2 regions of the Agrococcus sp. ARC_14 genome follow, and region 2 is predicted to be linked to the other one. Evidence: predicted binding sites of a transcription regulator. Region 2 holds the regulator's gene; the other holds the start of a gene.
What was found. Region 2 encodes HrcA, which represses chaperone genes, less so after heat shock. Its sites were predicted from a motif close to TTNGCACTCGNNNNNNNCGAGTGCNAA; they were not measured.
Positions count from the first base shown of each region.

Region 1: groES (co-chaperone GroES) is a predicted target of HrcA. The motif match lies at 2,464-2,490, and genes of this name have one in related genera.

Region 1 is NZ_JAKUDO010000002.1:339,985-347,695, forward strand. Features, by position in the region: gene MKD51_RS14930 (3-hydroxyisobutyryl-CoA hydrolase) at 105-1,187, shown strand; gene MKD51_RS14935 (class I SAM-dependent methyltransferase) at 1,215-2,396, opposite strand; gene groES (co-chaperone GroES) at 2,564-2,860, shown strand; gene rarD (EamA family transporter RarD) at 2,929-3,840, shown strand; gene MKD51_RS14950 (ABC transporter substrate-binding protein) at 4,007-5,278, shown strand; gene MKD51_RS14955 (ABC transporter ATP-binding protein) at 5,467-6,249, opposite strand; gene MKD51_RS14960 (ABC transporter ATP-binding protein) at 6,246-7,241, opposite strand; gene MKD51_RS14965 (branched-chain amino acid ABC transporter permease) at 7,234-7,711, opposite strand, start outside.
Region 2 is NZ_JAKUDO010000001.1:1,681,146-1,688,856, reverse strand. Features, by position in the region: gene ybeY (rRNA maturation RNase YbeY) at 1-19, opposite strand, end outside; gene MKD51_RS08340 (PhoH family protein) at 19-984, opposite strand; gene MKD51_RS08335 (histidine triad nucleotide-binding protein) at 1,019-1,363, opposite strand; gene dnaJ (molecular chaperone DnaJ) at 1,408-2,496, opposite strand; gene hrcA (heat-inducible transcriptional repressor HrcA) at 2,497-3,510, opposite strand; gene MKD51_RS08320 (DUF4870 domain-containing protein) at 3,688-4,593, shown strand; gene hemW (radical SAM family heme chaperone HemW) at 4,595-5,800, opposite strand; gene MKD51_RS08310 (DUF1990 domain-containing protein) at 5,803-6,441, opposite strand; gene lepA (translation elongation factor 4) at 6,472-7,711, opposite strand, start outside.

The DNA of each region.
Region 1 (7,711 bases), on a different contig from region 2:
GCGCCGGCTGCAGCCCGACGACGCCGTGCTCCGCGTCGGCACATCTTCGAGGGGAACAACGAGACCATGAGCCAGATCGTCGGACGCAGCAGGGTGGGGGATCGATGGACGACCTGACCGCAGGCACGGCCCCGGCAGCGCCAGAGGTCCTCGTCGAGCAGCGCGGCCGACTCGGAGTGCTGACCCTGAACCGCCCGAAGGCGATCAACGCGCTCACGCACGGCATGGTGCGTGAGATAGGGCGCATGCTCGACGCGTGGGAGGGAGACGCCGCTGTGCAGGCCGTGCTCATCACGGGCGCTGGCGACCGCGGACTCTGCGCAGGCGGCGACCTCGTGGCGCTCTACCGCGACGCGCTCGACGGCGATGGCACGGCATCCGCCGTGTTCTGGGCCGACGAGTACCGCATGAACGCCCGCCTCGCGCGCTACCCGAAGCCCGTGGTCGCGATCCAGGACGGGCTCGTGCTCGGCGGGGGCATCGGCGTCTCGGCGCACTGCTCCCACCGAGTCGTCACGGAGCGCAGCCGGCTCGGCCTGCCGGAGGTGGGCATCGGGTTCGTGCCCGACGTGGGCGGCACGTGGCTCCTCTCGCGGGCGCCCGGCCAGCTGGGCGTCGCCGCAGCGCTCTCCGGGCGGATGATCGGGGCCGCGGATGCCATCGCGCTCGGGCTGTCGGACGCGTTCGTGCCCTCGGACCGGCTGGATGGCTTGCTCTCAGCGCTTGAGGTCGATGAGCCCACGGCTGCCATCGCCGCCGTCGCGGGAGCGGCCCCCGCGGGCGAGCTCGTCGCAGGCAGCGCGTGGATCGACGCGGTGTTCGCCGGCGACGACGCCGCGGCCATCGTCGAGCGGCTGGCCGCTGCAGGCGAGCCCGCCGCGAAGCTCGCCGCGGCGGTCGGTGCCGCCTCGCCCGTCGCCGTCTCCGTGGCGCTCGCGGCCCTGCGCCGCGCTCGCGCGCTGCCGACGCTCGAGGCCGCGCTCGTGCAGGAGTTCCGGGTGTCGATGCATGCGCTCTCGACGTCGGACTTCAGCGAGGGCGTGCGCGCGCAGGTGATCGACAAGGACCGCCAGCCGCGCTGGCAGCCGGCCTCCCTCGCCGAGGTGACGCAGGAATCCGTCGACGCCTACTTCGCCGAGCCGGAGGCGGGCGACCTCGACCTCGTAGCGGAGGAGCAGCAGCGCTGACACCGGCTGCGTCCTGCAGCCGCGCGCCTACACCCGGTCAGCCAGGATCGCTCGGTGCCGCCCGCCCACGCGCGTCACGAAGAGCGTGGCGCGCTCCGGGCCGGCGAGCTTCAGCCGCTTCCTCAATGTCGCCGGGTCGATGTCGGCGCCGCGCTTCTTGATCTCGAGCTCGCCGATGCCGAGTGCGCGCAGCCGCTTGGCAATGCCGCGCTCGTCGAGCGGCAGCGTCTCGCGCACCCTGAACGCCTGCGCGAGCGGCGTCGCGATCTGCCGCGCGCCGCTCAGATAGGCGATCCCCTCGCTGATCGCCGTCGCCTCCAGCTGCTCGGCGAGCGCGCCGATGAGCTCGGCCCTGATCACGGCCCCGGCGGGCTCGTAGAGGAACGCGGCGAGCTCGCCCTGCTCGGGGTGCGAGGCCTCGCCGGTGAGCTCGGCCGCACCGCCGTCCGCCAGCACGAGCGCGCTGCGCGCGACGCCCTGCCGGGCAAGCCTCCCCGTCCACACCACGGCCTCGACGGTCTCGAGCCCATCCGTCACCCACTGGTGCTCGGCGCCCGCAGGCAGCAGCGCGCGGTCGATGCCGGGTGCGAGCTTGATGCCGGCCGGCTGCTCGGCAGCTCGTGCGAAGACGGCGTCGAGCGCCGGTGACCAGTCGCCCGGGTCGCTCAGGCGCTTGCGCTCGTCTCGGCGGGCGGGGTCGAACCAGAGGGCTTCCACGTCGACGGGGGTCTCGAGGGCGTCGCCGTGCACGACGGATGCGTCCCACGCGGCGAGGTTGTACGTCGCGATCGCGGCGGTCACCTCGTCGCGCTCGACCGCGGTGACCGCGAGCCCGAGGGTGGCGAAGGCGAGCGAGTCGGCACCGATGCCGCACCCCAGGTCGGCCACCGAGACGATGCCGGCCTGCCGCATCCGCCCCGCGTGGTGCGCGGCGACGCGCAGCCGGGTGGCCTGCTCGAGCCCGGCCTCGGTGAAGAGCATCCCGCGCGCGAACTCGCCGAACTTCGCCTGCGCGCGGCGTCGCAGCCGCGCCTGCGTCAGCACGGCGGCGACGAGGCGCGGATCGTGCCCCTCCGCCCGCAGCCGGGTGACCTCGCGGACGACGTCGGTGCGATCGCCGATGCCCGCCCCGTCTGCGCCCGCCTCCGTGCGCTCGAGCAGCGTGAGCCCTTCGGTCGACAGCAGCAGTCGCAGCTCCTCGGCTTCCATGGCTCCAGTCTCGACCATCGCGCGAGATCGCGGTTGCGCCGAGCACGCGTGCGCCCACCGCGAACGGCTGGCACTCATGTTGACCGAGTGCCAATCGAGCGCCTAGGCTTGGGCTGTTGTCCGGCAGGTCCGGACGAACCCCAAAGTCTGACTAGAAAGAGGCAACCGTGTCGGTTTCCATCAAGCCGCTTGAGGATCGCATCGTCATCCAGCAGGTCGAGGCTGAGACGACCACTGCAAGCGGTCTCGTCATCCCTGACACCGCCAAGGAGAAGCCCCAGGAGGGCGAGGTCGTGGCGGTCGGCCCCGGCCGCATCGACGACAACGGCAACCGCGTCCCCATGGACGTCGCCGTCGGCGACCGCGTGCTCTACTCGAAGTACGGCGGCACCGAGATCAAGTACGGCGTCGACGAGTACCTGGTGCTCTCGGCGCGCGACGTGCTCGCCATCGTCGAGCGCTGACGCTCCGCTACTGACGCATCGGCGGCTCCCCTTCGGGGGAGCCGCCTTCGCATCTTCCTGGAGGGTCGATGGGGCAGCACGCGAAGGCAGGCCTCGGCTACGCGCTGTTCGCGTACTTCTGCTGGGGCCTCGTTCCCATCTACCTGCAGCTGACGAAGGGCATCGACGGGTTCGAGCTCATCGGCTGGCGGGTGGTCTCCTCCGTCATCGTCGCCTTCGCACTCGTGGCGATGACCCGCGGATGGGCGCGCATGCGGCAGGTGCTGCGCAGCCGCCGCGACACCTGGACCCTGGTGATCGCCGGCCACGCCGTGCTCATCAACTGGACGGCCTTCGTGATCGGCGTGCTGTCCGACCGGGTGCTCGAGACGAGCCTCGGCTACTTCCTCAACCCGCTCGTGAGCGTGGTCCTGGCTGTCGTCTTCCTCGGTGAGCGGCTGCGGCCGCTGCAGTGGGTCGCGGTCGCCCTCGGCGCGATCGGCGTCGGCGTCATGATCGTCGGCTACGGCGAGGTGCCATGGATCGGGCTCATCGTCGCCTTCTCCTTCGGCACCTACGGCCTCATCAAGAAGCGCGTCGGCGGTTCGGTGGATGCGCTGTCGGGCTTCACGATCGAGACCACGGCCGTGCTGCCTGCATCGATGGTGATGCTGGGCATCGCCATCACGGCCAACGGCCTGACGGTGGACGCGACCGGCCTCACCGGCATCCTCGGCACCGCGGGCTTCGGCATCGTCACCGCCGTCCCGCTGCTGGCGTTCGCGGCCGCCACCCGGCGCATCCCCCTCACCTGGGTCGCCTTCACGCAGTACCTCGCGCCCATCATGACGTTCCTGTTCGGCGCCTTCGTGATGCACGAGCCCATGCCGCTCGAGCGCTGGATCGGCTTCGCGTTCGTCTGGGCATCGGTGCTGCTGGTCTCGCTCGACCTCGTGGGTCGGCAGCTGCGGCGACCGCGGCCGATCCCGCCGTCGGCCTGAGCGGCCGGGTCGCTCAGCGCTGGCGCAGGTTTGTCGCATCCGGTCTGCGTTTGCACCAAGACCGTTACAAGGTCGTGACGCAGAACGGCTGAAAAGCGTGCATTGCTCGCCTACTGTTGCACCAACACCTGCGTCAGCGGGTGGTTCCATGCAACCGAGGAGCACCATGCAGTCCTTCCTTCGCACCAAGGGGAACAGCCCCCGCCGGTTCGCAGCGCTCGGCGCGGCGACCGCGGGCGTGCTGCTGCTCGCCGCCTGTGCAGGCGGCGGCACCCCAGCACCGTCCGGATCCGCCGGGCCCGACGAGGCGGAGGTCGACACCGACCTCGTCATCGGCACGATCCTGCCCCAGACCGGCAACCTCGCCTTCCTCGGCCCGCCCGAGTTCGCGGCCGTCGACCTTGCGGTGGCGGATCTGCAGGAGGCCGGCCTCGACTACGAGGTCTCGGTCAACCACCAGGACTCCGGTGACACGACGACCGACATCGCCACGCAGTCCACGGGCGTGCTCGTGCAGGCCGGCGCCGACGTCATCATCGGCGCAGCGTCCTCGGGCGTCTCGTTCACGTTCATCGACCAGGTGATCGACGCGGGCATCGTGCAGATCTCGCCGGCGAACACCTCGCCCGACTTCACCGACTACGAGGACGACGGGTTCTACTGGCGCACCGCGCCGTCCGACGTCATCCAGGGTCGCGTGCTGGGCAACCTGATGGTCGCCAACGGCGCAGCATCGGTGGGCTTCATCACGATCAACGACCCGTACGGCACAGGGCTCGAGGCGAATGCGACCGCAGCGGTCGAGGCTGCGGGCGGCACCGTCACCGGCAGCGTCCTCTACAACCCGGGCGACACGAACTTCTCGTCGCAGGTCGCAGAGATCCTCGCCGGTGAGCCCGACGTGATCGGCATCCTCGCCTTCGAGGAGACGGCGCAGATCGTGCCCGAGCTCGTCACGAACGGCTTCCCGGCCTCCGGCATGTACTTCGTCGACGGCAACCTCTCCAACGGGTACAACTTCCCCGAGGGCACGCTCGAGGGCGCGTTCGGCACGCTGCCGGGCAACCCGGCCGACGACACCTTCCGCGAGCGCCTGCTCGAGGTCGACCCGGCGCTCGAGGACTTCTCGTACGGCCCCGAGTCGTACGACGCGGTCATCATGGCTGGCCTCGCGGCCGTCCAGGGCGGCAGCGCTGACTCGGTGACGATCCGCGACAACCTGCTCGAGGTCTCGACGAACGGCACGAAGTGCACCGTTCTCGCCGACTGCCTCGAGCTGCTCGCGAACGACGAGGACATCGACTACGACGGTGTCTCTGGCCCGATCGAGTTCGACGAGAACGGCGACCCGACGGAGGCCTTCATCGGCATCTACCAGTACGGCGCCGACAACCAGTACACCTTCGTCCGCTCGGAGGCAGGTTCGCTCACCGAGTGAGCTGAACCGCTGATCGTGGAGGGCCTCGCTTCGGCGGGGCCCTCTTCGCTGTCGCCCGTTCGGCACGTTGCCCTTCGGCACGGCGTGCGCCTGCGGCGCGCACCGGCTCAGGGGCCGGCCTGCTGAGCGCGCGCACAGCGAAGGGCCCCCGCTCTCCACCAGCGGGGGCCCTCAGCAATGCCTGTCGGCTACTCCGCCTTCGGCTCCACGACCGGCTGCGCCTCGGTGCGTGCCTTCTCCTCGACGTCGGTCGCGAGCGTGCCGAGATAGAGCTGGATGACCTTCGGGTCGTTCAACATCTCGCGGCCCGTGCCCGTGTATGCATCCGTGCCATGGTCGAGCACGTAGGCGCGGTGCGCGATCTGCAGGCAGCGGCGAGCGTTCTGCTCGACCATCACGATCGTGACGCCGTGGCTGTTGATCTCGGCCACGCGCAGGAACGTCTCGTCCTGGCGCACGGGGCTCAGACCCGCGCTCGGCTCGTCGAGCAGCAGCACGGCCGGGTCCATCATGAGGGCGCGGCCCATCGCGACCATCTGCCGCTCACCGCCAGAGAGGCTGCCGGCGCGCTGCTTGCGCCGCTTCACCAGCTCGGGGAAGAGCGCGCCGACGAACTCGAAGCGCTCTCTGAACAGCTTGGGTGCCTGGAAGAGCCCCATCTCGAGGTTCTCCTCGATCGTGAGGGAGGGGAACACGTTGTTGTTCTGCGGCACCATCCCGACGCCCTTGCCGACGAGCTTGTTGGCCTTGAGCCCGGTGATGTCCTCGCCGTGGAGCAGGATCTCGCCGCCGCGCACGTGCACCTGACCGAAGACGGCCTTCAGCAGCGTCGACTTGCCGGCACCGTTCGGACCGATGATGCCGATCAGGTCGCCCTGGTTCGCCACGATCGAGCAGCCGTTGAGGATGTTGACGCCGGGCAGGTAGCCGGCGACGAGATCCTTCGTCTCGAGGACGGGGGTCGTGGTCATCGCTGGCCCTTCTGGTCGTCCGTGTCCGTCGTCGACTCGGCCCGCGCATCCGTCGTCTCATCGCGGGCGGTGGTGTCGTCGGGATCGATGGGTACTTCCCCCTCCGCGTCTTGGTGGATCTGCGCGACCTGCTGGTTGGTCAGCGTGCCGAGGTCGGTGTCGTGGTGGGCGCCGAGGTAGGCGTCGACGACGGCCTTGTTCTGCATGATCGTCTCCGGTGGACCCTCGGCGACGATCTTGCCCTCGGCCATCACGATCACCCAGTCGGAGATGTGGCGCACCATGTGCATGTCGTGCTCGACGAACAGCACGGTCATGCCGTCGTCCTTGAGGCCTCGGACGTGGTCGAGCAGCGATTGCGTCAAGGCCGGGTTGACGCCGGCCATCGGCTCGTCGAGCATGACGAGCGTCGGCTCGCTCATGAGCGCCCGCGCCATCTCAAGCAGCTTGCGCTGGCCGCCCGAGAGGGATGCCGCGTAGTCCTCGCGCTTGGCGTCCAGCTGGAATCGCGCGAGCAGGTTGTCGGCCCTGATGATGTTGGCCGCCTCCTGCGCCTTCCAGAGCGGCTTGATGAGCGCAGCGAAGATGCCTTCGCCGCGCTGGTCGCGCGCGCCGAGCAGCATGTTCTGCAGCACGGTCAGGCGGCCGAGCGACTTCGTCAGCTGGAACGTGCGCACCATGCCGCGGCGAGCGACCTTGTGGCTGGGCACGTGCGCGAGCGACTGCCCCTCGAACGCCCAGGTGCCCTTGTTGGGGCGGTCGAAGCCGGTGAGCAGGTTGAAGAAGGTCGTCTTGCCTGCACCGTTCGGGCCGATGAGCGCCGTGATGGCGCCACGCGGGATCTCGACGTGCTCGACGTCGACGGCCGTGAGACCGCCGAACTGCCGGATGACGCCGTCGGCGACGACGATCGGGTCGACCTTCTTGCAGCCGGGTGCGACCTGCCCGTCGACGAGCGGATGCGTGGTCGGGGGAGTGATGGTCTCAGACATGGAACGAGAGCTCCTTCTTGTTGCCCAGGATGCCTTGCGGTCTGAATACGACCAGCGCCATGAGCGCGAGCCCGACGATCACGAAGCGCAGCTGGCCGGCCTGGGTGCCGGACATCTCGCCGAAGGCACCGATCGCCTGCAGCCCGGTGAGGATGCCGCCCGTGAGCGACAGCAGCACCCAGAACAGGATCGAACCGATCAATGGGCCGAACACGGTCGCGGCGCCGCCCAGCAGCAGGGCGGTCCAGATGTAGAACGTCATCGTGGTGGCGAAGTTGTCGGGCTGCACCGCTCGTGGCAGCACGTACATCACGCCTGCGAGACCACCCATGACGCCGCCGAGCACGAGCGCCTGCATCTTGTAGCTGTAGACGTTCTTGCCGAGCGAGCGCACCGCGTCCTCGTCTTCTCGGATGCCCTTGATGACGCGACCCCAGGGGCTGCGCATCAGCAGCCAGACGACGACGAGC
Region 2 (7,711 bases):
TGAGCAGGTCGATCGACATCAGCTGCGCCTTCCGCGGTTGTGGTGCTGCGTCTTGCGCGCGTCGCGCGCCATCTGCCGCTGGTCGTGCTCGGTGTAGGCGTCGACGATCTCCCCCACGAGCGTGTGCCGCACCACGTCTGCGCTCGTCAGGGTCGCGAAGTGGATGTCGTCGATGCGCCCGAGCACCTGCTTCGCGACCTGCAGCCCCGAGGTGCCGGCCGGCAGGTCGACCTGCGTGGCATCGCCCGTCACGACCATCTTCGAGCCGAAGCCGAGGCGGGTGAGGAACATCTTCATCTGCTCGGGACTGGTGTTCTGCGCCTCGTCGAGCACGATGAAGGAGTCGTTGAGCGTGCGCCCTCGCATGTAGGCGAGCGGGGCGACCTCGACGACGCCGGTGGCGAGCAGCTTCGGCAGCAGCTCGGGATCCATCATCTCGTTGAGCGCGTCGAAGAGCGGCCGCAGGTAGGGGTCGATCTTGTCGGTGAGGGTGCCGGGCAGGAAGCCCAGCCGCTCGCCTGCCTCGACCGCGGGGCGCGTCAGGATGATGCGGCTGACCTCCTTGCGGTGCAGCGCCTGCACAGCCTTGGCCATCGCCAGGTAGGTCTTGCCGGTGCCCGCGGGGCCGATGCCGAACACGATCGTGTGCTCATCGATGGCCTCGACGTAGGAGCGCTGCCCCTCCGTCTTCGCGCGGATCGACTTGCCCTTGGAGGTCAGGATGACCTCCCCGATCGCGTCGGCGAGGCTGCGCGAGGAGTCCTGCCGCAGGATGCGCGATCCCTCGCCCACCTCGGTGCCGGTGAGATCGGTGCCCTGCCGCACGAGGTCGACGAGCTCCTGCACGAGCCGCGTCGCGACCTCGACCTCTTCCTCGGGCCCGGTGAGCGTCACCAGGTTGCCCCGCACCGCCACCTGCACGGCCGGATGCTCATGCTCGAGGCGCGTGAGCAGTCTGTCCTGCGGCCCCAGCAGCCGCACCATCTCGATGCCGTCGATCTCGATCGACTGCGTTTCGTCAGGCAAGCGAACCCTCTCCAAGCGTTCCCGCGAGCACGTGGGCGTGCGCGTGGAACACGGTCTGTCCGGCGAGCTCGCCGGTGTTGAACACGAGGCGGAAGTCGCCCTCGGCGCGCTCTCGCGCGATCGCCTGTGCCGCCTGCACCATCTCTGCGAGCAGCTCGGGATCGCCGGCGGCCAGCTCGACGACGTCGCGGTAGCTGGCCGTCTTCGGCACCACCAGCACGTGCATCGGCGCCTGCGGATGGATGTCGGTGAACGCGATGATGCGATCGTTCTCGAGCACGATCTCCGCAGGGATCTCGCGCGCGACGATCTTCTCGAACAGTGTGGTCTCAGCCATGCGGCCAGCCTACCTTCGCGCTTCGAGCCGGGAGCAGTGGGGCATCAGAGGTGGAAGCGGTCACGCATCTTGGCGAAGAGGCCCTGCTTGAACTGCGCCAGCTGCGGCCCTGGCGCCTTCGTGCGCTCGCGCAGCTCGCGCAGCAGCTCCTCGGTGCGGCGGTCGGTCTTCGTCGGCGTCAGCACCTGCACGCCGAGCTTGAGGTCGCCGCGGCCGGGGCCGCGCAGGCGCGTGACGCCGCGGTCGCCGACGGTGATGACGTCACCCGACTGCGTGCCGGCGCGCACCTCGACCTCGACGGGACCGTCGATGCCCTCCACCGTCGCGCGCGTGCCGAGCGCCGCATCCGGCATCGACACCTCGACGGTGCCGAGCAGGTCGTCGCCGTCGCGGCTGAAGATGTCGTGATGACGCACGTTGACCTCGAGGTAGAGCGTGCCGGCGGGGCCACCGCCCTCGCCCACCTCGCCCTGACCCGGCAGCTGGATGCGCAGACCCGTGTCGACGCCCGCGGGAATGTCGACGGGAATGGTGCGCTCCGCGCGCACGCGGCCGTGGCCGGCGCAGGTCTGGCACGGCTGCGGGATGACGGAGCCGTAGCCCTGGCAGACCGTGCACGGCTGGCTGGTGACGACGTTGCCGAGCAGCGAGCGGACCTGCCGCTGCACGTGGCCGGAGCCGCCGCACTGCGTGCAGCGCTCGGGGCTCGTGCCCGGCGCGGTCGCAGCGCCGGAGCACGTCTCGCACAGCACGGCGGTCTGCACGCGCAGCTCGCGGTGCACGCCGAAGACCACGTCGGCCAGGTCGAGGTCGACGCGCAGCAGGCTGTCCTGCCCGGGCTGCCTGCGCGAGCGCGGACCGCTCGATCGGCCGCCGCCGCCGAAGAACTGCTCGAAGATGTCGCCGAAGCCGAACGAGCTCGCCCCTGTGGTCGGGCCGCGGTCGTACTCGGCACGCGACTGCGGGTCGCCGAGCACGTCGTACGCGTGCGTGACGTCCTTGAAGCTCTCCGCCGCGTCGTCGCCCGGGTTGACGTCCGGGTGCAGCTGGCGGGCCAACCTGCGGTAGGCCTTCTTGATCTCGTCCTGACCGGCGTCGCGCGCGACGCCGAGGGTCTCGTAATGGTCTGTCACTCAGTCCTCACTCAGCAGCCGCGTGAGGTAGCGCGCCACTGCGCGCACCGCGGCCATGTTTCCTGCGTAGTCCATCCTGGTCGGGCCCAGCACCCCGATGTGGCCCTCAGAGCCACCCGTGCTGTAGGTCGAGGCCACCACAGCGGTCTCGCCGAGCGGCCCGGTGAGCTCGCGCCCGATACGGGTGGCGACCTCGCTCTCGACACCCATCTCGTCGAAGAGCCGCAGCAGCGTCACCTGCTCCTCGATGGCGTCCAGCACGGGTGTCACCGTGCCCTGGAAGTCTCGCTCCTCGCGCACGAGGTGCGAGGCGCCGGCCATCACGATGCGGTTGCCGCCGCCCACTTGCAGCATCTCGCTCAGCGCGTGCGCGACCGCACCGGTCGCCGCCCGGAGCACGGTGGGGGCGGATGCGGTGACAGCCGTGAGGCGCAGGATGGCCTCTGCGGGCGCGAGCTCGGCGATGGTCTCGGTGAACGCCCGCCCGAGGGCGGTCGCCTGCTCGGGATCGATGCGCTGCTGCGCGTCGACGACGCGCTGCTCGACCCTGCCCGTGTCGAGGATCAGCACCGCCAGCAGTCGGTGCTCGACGACGGCAATGAGCTCGACGCGACGCACGAGCGCATGGCGGCGGATCGGCACCTGCACGAGCGCCACCTGGTTCGTGAGCTGCGAGAGCAGCCGCGCGGTGCGATCGAGCACGTCCTCGCGATCGAGGGACTCGTCGAGGAAGCGCGTGATCGCGATGCGCTGCACATGCGTGAGCGGCTGCATGCGCTGCAGCCGGTCGACGAAGACACGGTAGCCCTTGTCGGTCGGCACGCGCCCAGAGGACGTGTGGGGAGCCGCGATGAGCTCCTCCTCCTCCAGCAGCGCCATGTCGTTGCGGATGGTCGCGGCTGAGACGCCGAACGCATGGCGCTCGACGATCGACTTGGAGCCGACGGGCTCGCGGAGCGCGACGTAGTCCTGCACGATCGCGCGGAGCACGTCGAGGCCACGATCCGAGACCATCCGTGCTCCTCTCCGCTGCGGGCCAGGGCTCACCCCGCGCCCTGGCACTCTCCACTGCTGACTGCCAATCCTATCGCGCGGCGCGCACTTCTCATCCGACGCACAGCCGATCAGGCGCACAATGGCTCCAGCGCACCGGCCCAGCGTTGCGCGCCGACCATTCACGAAAGGCACGCCATGTCCGATCCGAACGCCCCCCGCGCGGAGGGCAACGATCCCGCCGAGCAGCCCGTCGACGGCTTCGCCGTCACCGACGAGCAGCACGCAGCGCCCAGCGCTCCGGCCGCTCCTGGTCTCGGCGAGCCCGCGCAGTCCTTCTCCTCCCCTGCTGCCGACCCCGCGCCGCAGGAGCCCAGCCAGCCCGCCTTCGGCGCAGCCGAGCCGAGCCAGGACTGGCAGCACGGCCAGCAGCAGCCCGCAGCAGGGCAGCCCGGCGACTTCGGCCAGCCGGCCCAGCCGACTCCGCCCTATGGCGGCAGCGCACCCGCCGCCGGGCAGCAGGGCAGCGCGCCCGCCTACGGCCAGCCGCAGCAGGGTCAGCCCGGCCAGCCCACCGGCGCACCGCAGTACGGCGCACCGCAGCAGGGCCAGCCGCCCTACGGCCAGCCCGACCAGCCGCACCAGGGCCAGCCGCACCTGGGGCAGCCGCAGTACGGCGCTCCCGGCCAGCCGCAGTACGGCGCTCCGGGTCAGCCGCAGTACGCGGCATCGGCTCCGATGGCCCCGGTCGACGAGAAGAACGCCGGCATGTGGGGGCACCTCTCCGGCCTGTCGACGATCGTCACGGGCGGCTACGGCGGCTGGATCGGCCCGCTGATCGTCTTCCTGATCTACAAGGACCGCAGCGCGTTCGCGAAGCAGGAGTCGAAGGAGGCGCTGAACTTCGGCATCTTCATGACGATCCTGACCGTCGGCATGATCGTGCTCGGCACGATCCTGAGCTTCGTGGGCATCGGCTTCATCCTGCTGGCGCTGTGGTGGCTCCCGGGCCTGCTGCAGGTGATCTTCTCGATCATCGGCGCCGTGCGGGTGAACAACGGTGGCTCGTACCGCTACCCGTTCAACTGGCGCATGATCAGCTGATTCACGGCAGCAGCCGACGCACCACCGCGTCGGCCAAGAGCCGCCCTCGCAGCGTCGGGACCACCCGCCCGGCGAGGGCGGCTCTTCCGTCTGCCAGGCCCTCGGCGACGAGCCCCGCGACGGCGTGGCGGCCCTCGGCCTCGAGCACGTCGAGCGGCAGCCCGTCGGCGATGCGCGACTCGAGCAGCACGCGCTCGACGCGGCGGGTCTCGTCGTCCAGCACCTCGCGCGCGAGCGCCGGCGACGTGCCGGCCAGTAGCCGGTCGCGGTAGGCGGCCGGATGCTTGACGTTCCACCAGCGCACGCCGCCGACGTGGCTGTGGGCGCCAGGGCCGAACCCCCACCAGTCGTGGCCGCGCCAATAGGCCAGGTTGTGACGCGCCGTGCGCCCGCCGCGGGCCCAGTTGGACACCTCGTACCAGGTGTAGCCCGCGCGGCCGAGCGTCGCATCCGCCGCCTCGTACATCGCGGCCTGCAGGTCGTCGTCGGGTGCGATGAGCTCACCACGGCGTATGCGGCGGGCGAGGGCCGTGCCGTCCTCGACGATGAGTGCGTAGGCGGAGATGTGATCTGGGTCCATCGCGACGGCCGCGTCGAGCGAGCGCTGCCAGTCGTCGAGCGACTCCCCCGGCGCGCCGTAGATGAGGTCGATGCTGACCTCGAGGCCTGCGTCGCGCGCCCACGCGACGACCTGCGGCACGCGCTCCGGGTCGTGCGTGCGGTCGAGGGCGGCGAGCACGTGCGGCACCGCCGACTGCATGCCGAAGGAGACGCGCGTGATGCCGCCCGCCTTGAGCTGCGCGAGGCCTGCAGCATCGATCGAATCGGGGTTGGCCTCGGTGGTGACCTCCGCGCCCTCGGCCAGGCCGAAGGCATCCGTCACGCCCTGGAGCATCGTGACCAGATCGACCGCCGGCAGCAGCGTGGGGGTGCCGCCGCCGAAGAAGACGGTCTGCATGGGGCGCAGCGGACCGAGCTCCGACAGCACGTCGCGCGCGAGGACGATCTCGGCGGCGACGTCGGAGTGGTAGCCCGCCCTGGTCGCGCCCCGCAGCTCGTCCGCGGTGTAGGTGTTGAAGTCGCAGTAGCCGCAGCGCACCGAGCAGAACGGCACGTGGATGTACGCGCCGAAGGGCGCGGCGACCGCGGTGTCGGCGGGCAGGCGTCCGTCCGTCGGCCCGGTCTCGCCCTCAGGCAGCTTGCCCACGGTCAGCGCACGTCGATGGACCGCAGCACATCCATGTAGCGCTCGTGGTACCTGTGGCGGGTGGCCTTGGCGACGGGCGCGCCGACCTTGACCCACCACTTGGCGTTGCGCACGATGGCGCGGAAGTGCAGGAAGACCGTCTCGTCCTCGGCGATCTCGATCGTGAAGCGCTCCTCGCCGGCCTCGGGGTGGCCGTCGAGCGTGCCGAGGATGACGCCGTGGCTGTTCGCCTCGTCCTCGACCGCGATCACGCGCATGGGCGCGTGGATCTGCAGACCGACGAGGCGGATGCGCTGGTCGACGGAGTCGCCGGGCTGCAGGAACGGCTCGCCGTCTGGCCCGAAGTCCTGCTGCGGCTCGATGCTGGCGGCGCGAGTCGCGTCGGTGCCGTCGAAGCCGACCGGGCGGTAGGTGCTGCCGCTCTCGGTGCCGACCACGTCGACCTCGATGCCGGCGAGGCGCTGGATCTTCCAGGTGCGCAGCGCGGCGACGGCGGCGTCGTAGCGCGGGCGGCCGTGGCCGATGCGGCTGCGCAGCTGCACGACCTCGAAGCCCTTCGGCGGGAAGCGGTGGAAGTCGAAGTGCGACGTGGCGCCGACCGCGCCGTAGTTCGTCGCGCGATCGCGGATGGGCTTGCTCACTGGGTCGTCTCCCTCACTGGGCTGCCGTGCTCACTTGGCATCCTTCTTCGTCTCTCCGCTCGAGAGGGCAGCGATGAAAGCCTCCTGGGGGACCTCGACGCGGCCGACCATCTTCATGCGCTTCTTGCCCTCCTTCTGCTTCTCGAGCAGCTTGCGCTTGCGGGTGATGTCGCCGCCGTAGCACTTGGCGAGCACGTCCTTGCGGATCGCGCGGATCGTCTCCCTGGCGATGATGCGTGCGCCGACGGCGGCCTGGATCGGCACCTCGAACTGCTGCCTCGGGATGAGCTCCCGCAGCTTGCCGACCATGAGCACGCCGTACGAGTAGGCCTTGTCGCGGTGCACGATGGCGCTGAAGGCATCCACCTGCTCGCCCTGCAGCAGGATGTCGACCTTGACGAGGTCGCCCTCCTCCTCGCCGTCGACCTCGTAGTCGAGCGAGGCGTAGCCCTGCGTCTTCGACTTCAGGTGGTCGAAGAAGTCGAAGACGATCTCGCCCAGCGGCAGCCGGTAGCGCAGCTCGACGCGATCCTCCGAGAGATACTCCATGCCGTTGAGCGTGCCGCGTCGCGACTGGCAGAGTTCCATGATCGCGCCCACGTAATCCTTGGGCGCCAGGATCGTCGCGCGCACCATCGGCTCGACGACCGAGCTGATCTTGCCCTCGGGGAACTCGCTCGGGTTGGTGACCGTGTGCACCGCGCGATCCTCGCTGTGCACCTGGTAGATGACGCTCGGGGCGGTGGCGATCAGGTCGAGGTCAAACTCGCGACGCAGTCGCTCCGTGATGATCTCGAGGTGCAGCAGGCCGAGGAAGCCGCAGCGGAATCCGAAGCCGAGGGCGACGGAGGTCTCGGGCTCGTAGACGAGCGCGGCGTCGGAGAGCTTGAGCTTGTCGAGCGCCTCGCGCAGCACCGGGTAGTCGCCGCCGTCGAGCGGGTAGATGCCGGAGAAGACCATGGGCTTCGGCTCGGCGTAGCCCTTGAGCGCCACGGTGGCAGGTGTGCGAGCGGTCGTGACGGTGTCGCCGACCTTCGACTGGCGCACATCCTTCACGCCGGTGATGAGGTAGCCGACCTCGCCGACCGCGAGCCCCTTCGAGGGCTTGGGCTCGGGGCTCGAGACGCCGATCTCGAGCAGCTCGTGCTTGGTGCCGGTCGACATCATCTGGATCTGCTCGCGCGGGCCGAGCCGGCCGTCGATCATGCGCACGTAGGTGACGACGCCGCGGTAGGAGTCGTAGACGGAGTCGAAGATCATCGCGCGGGCG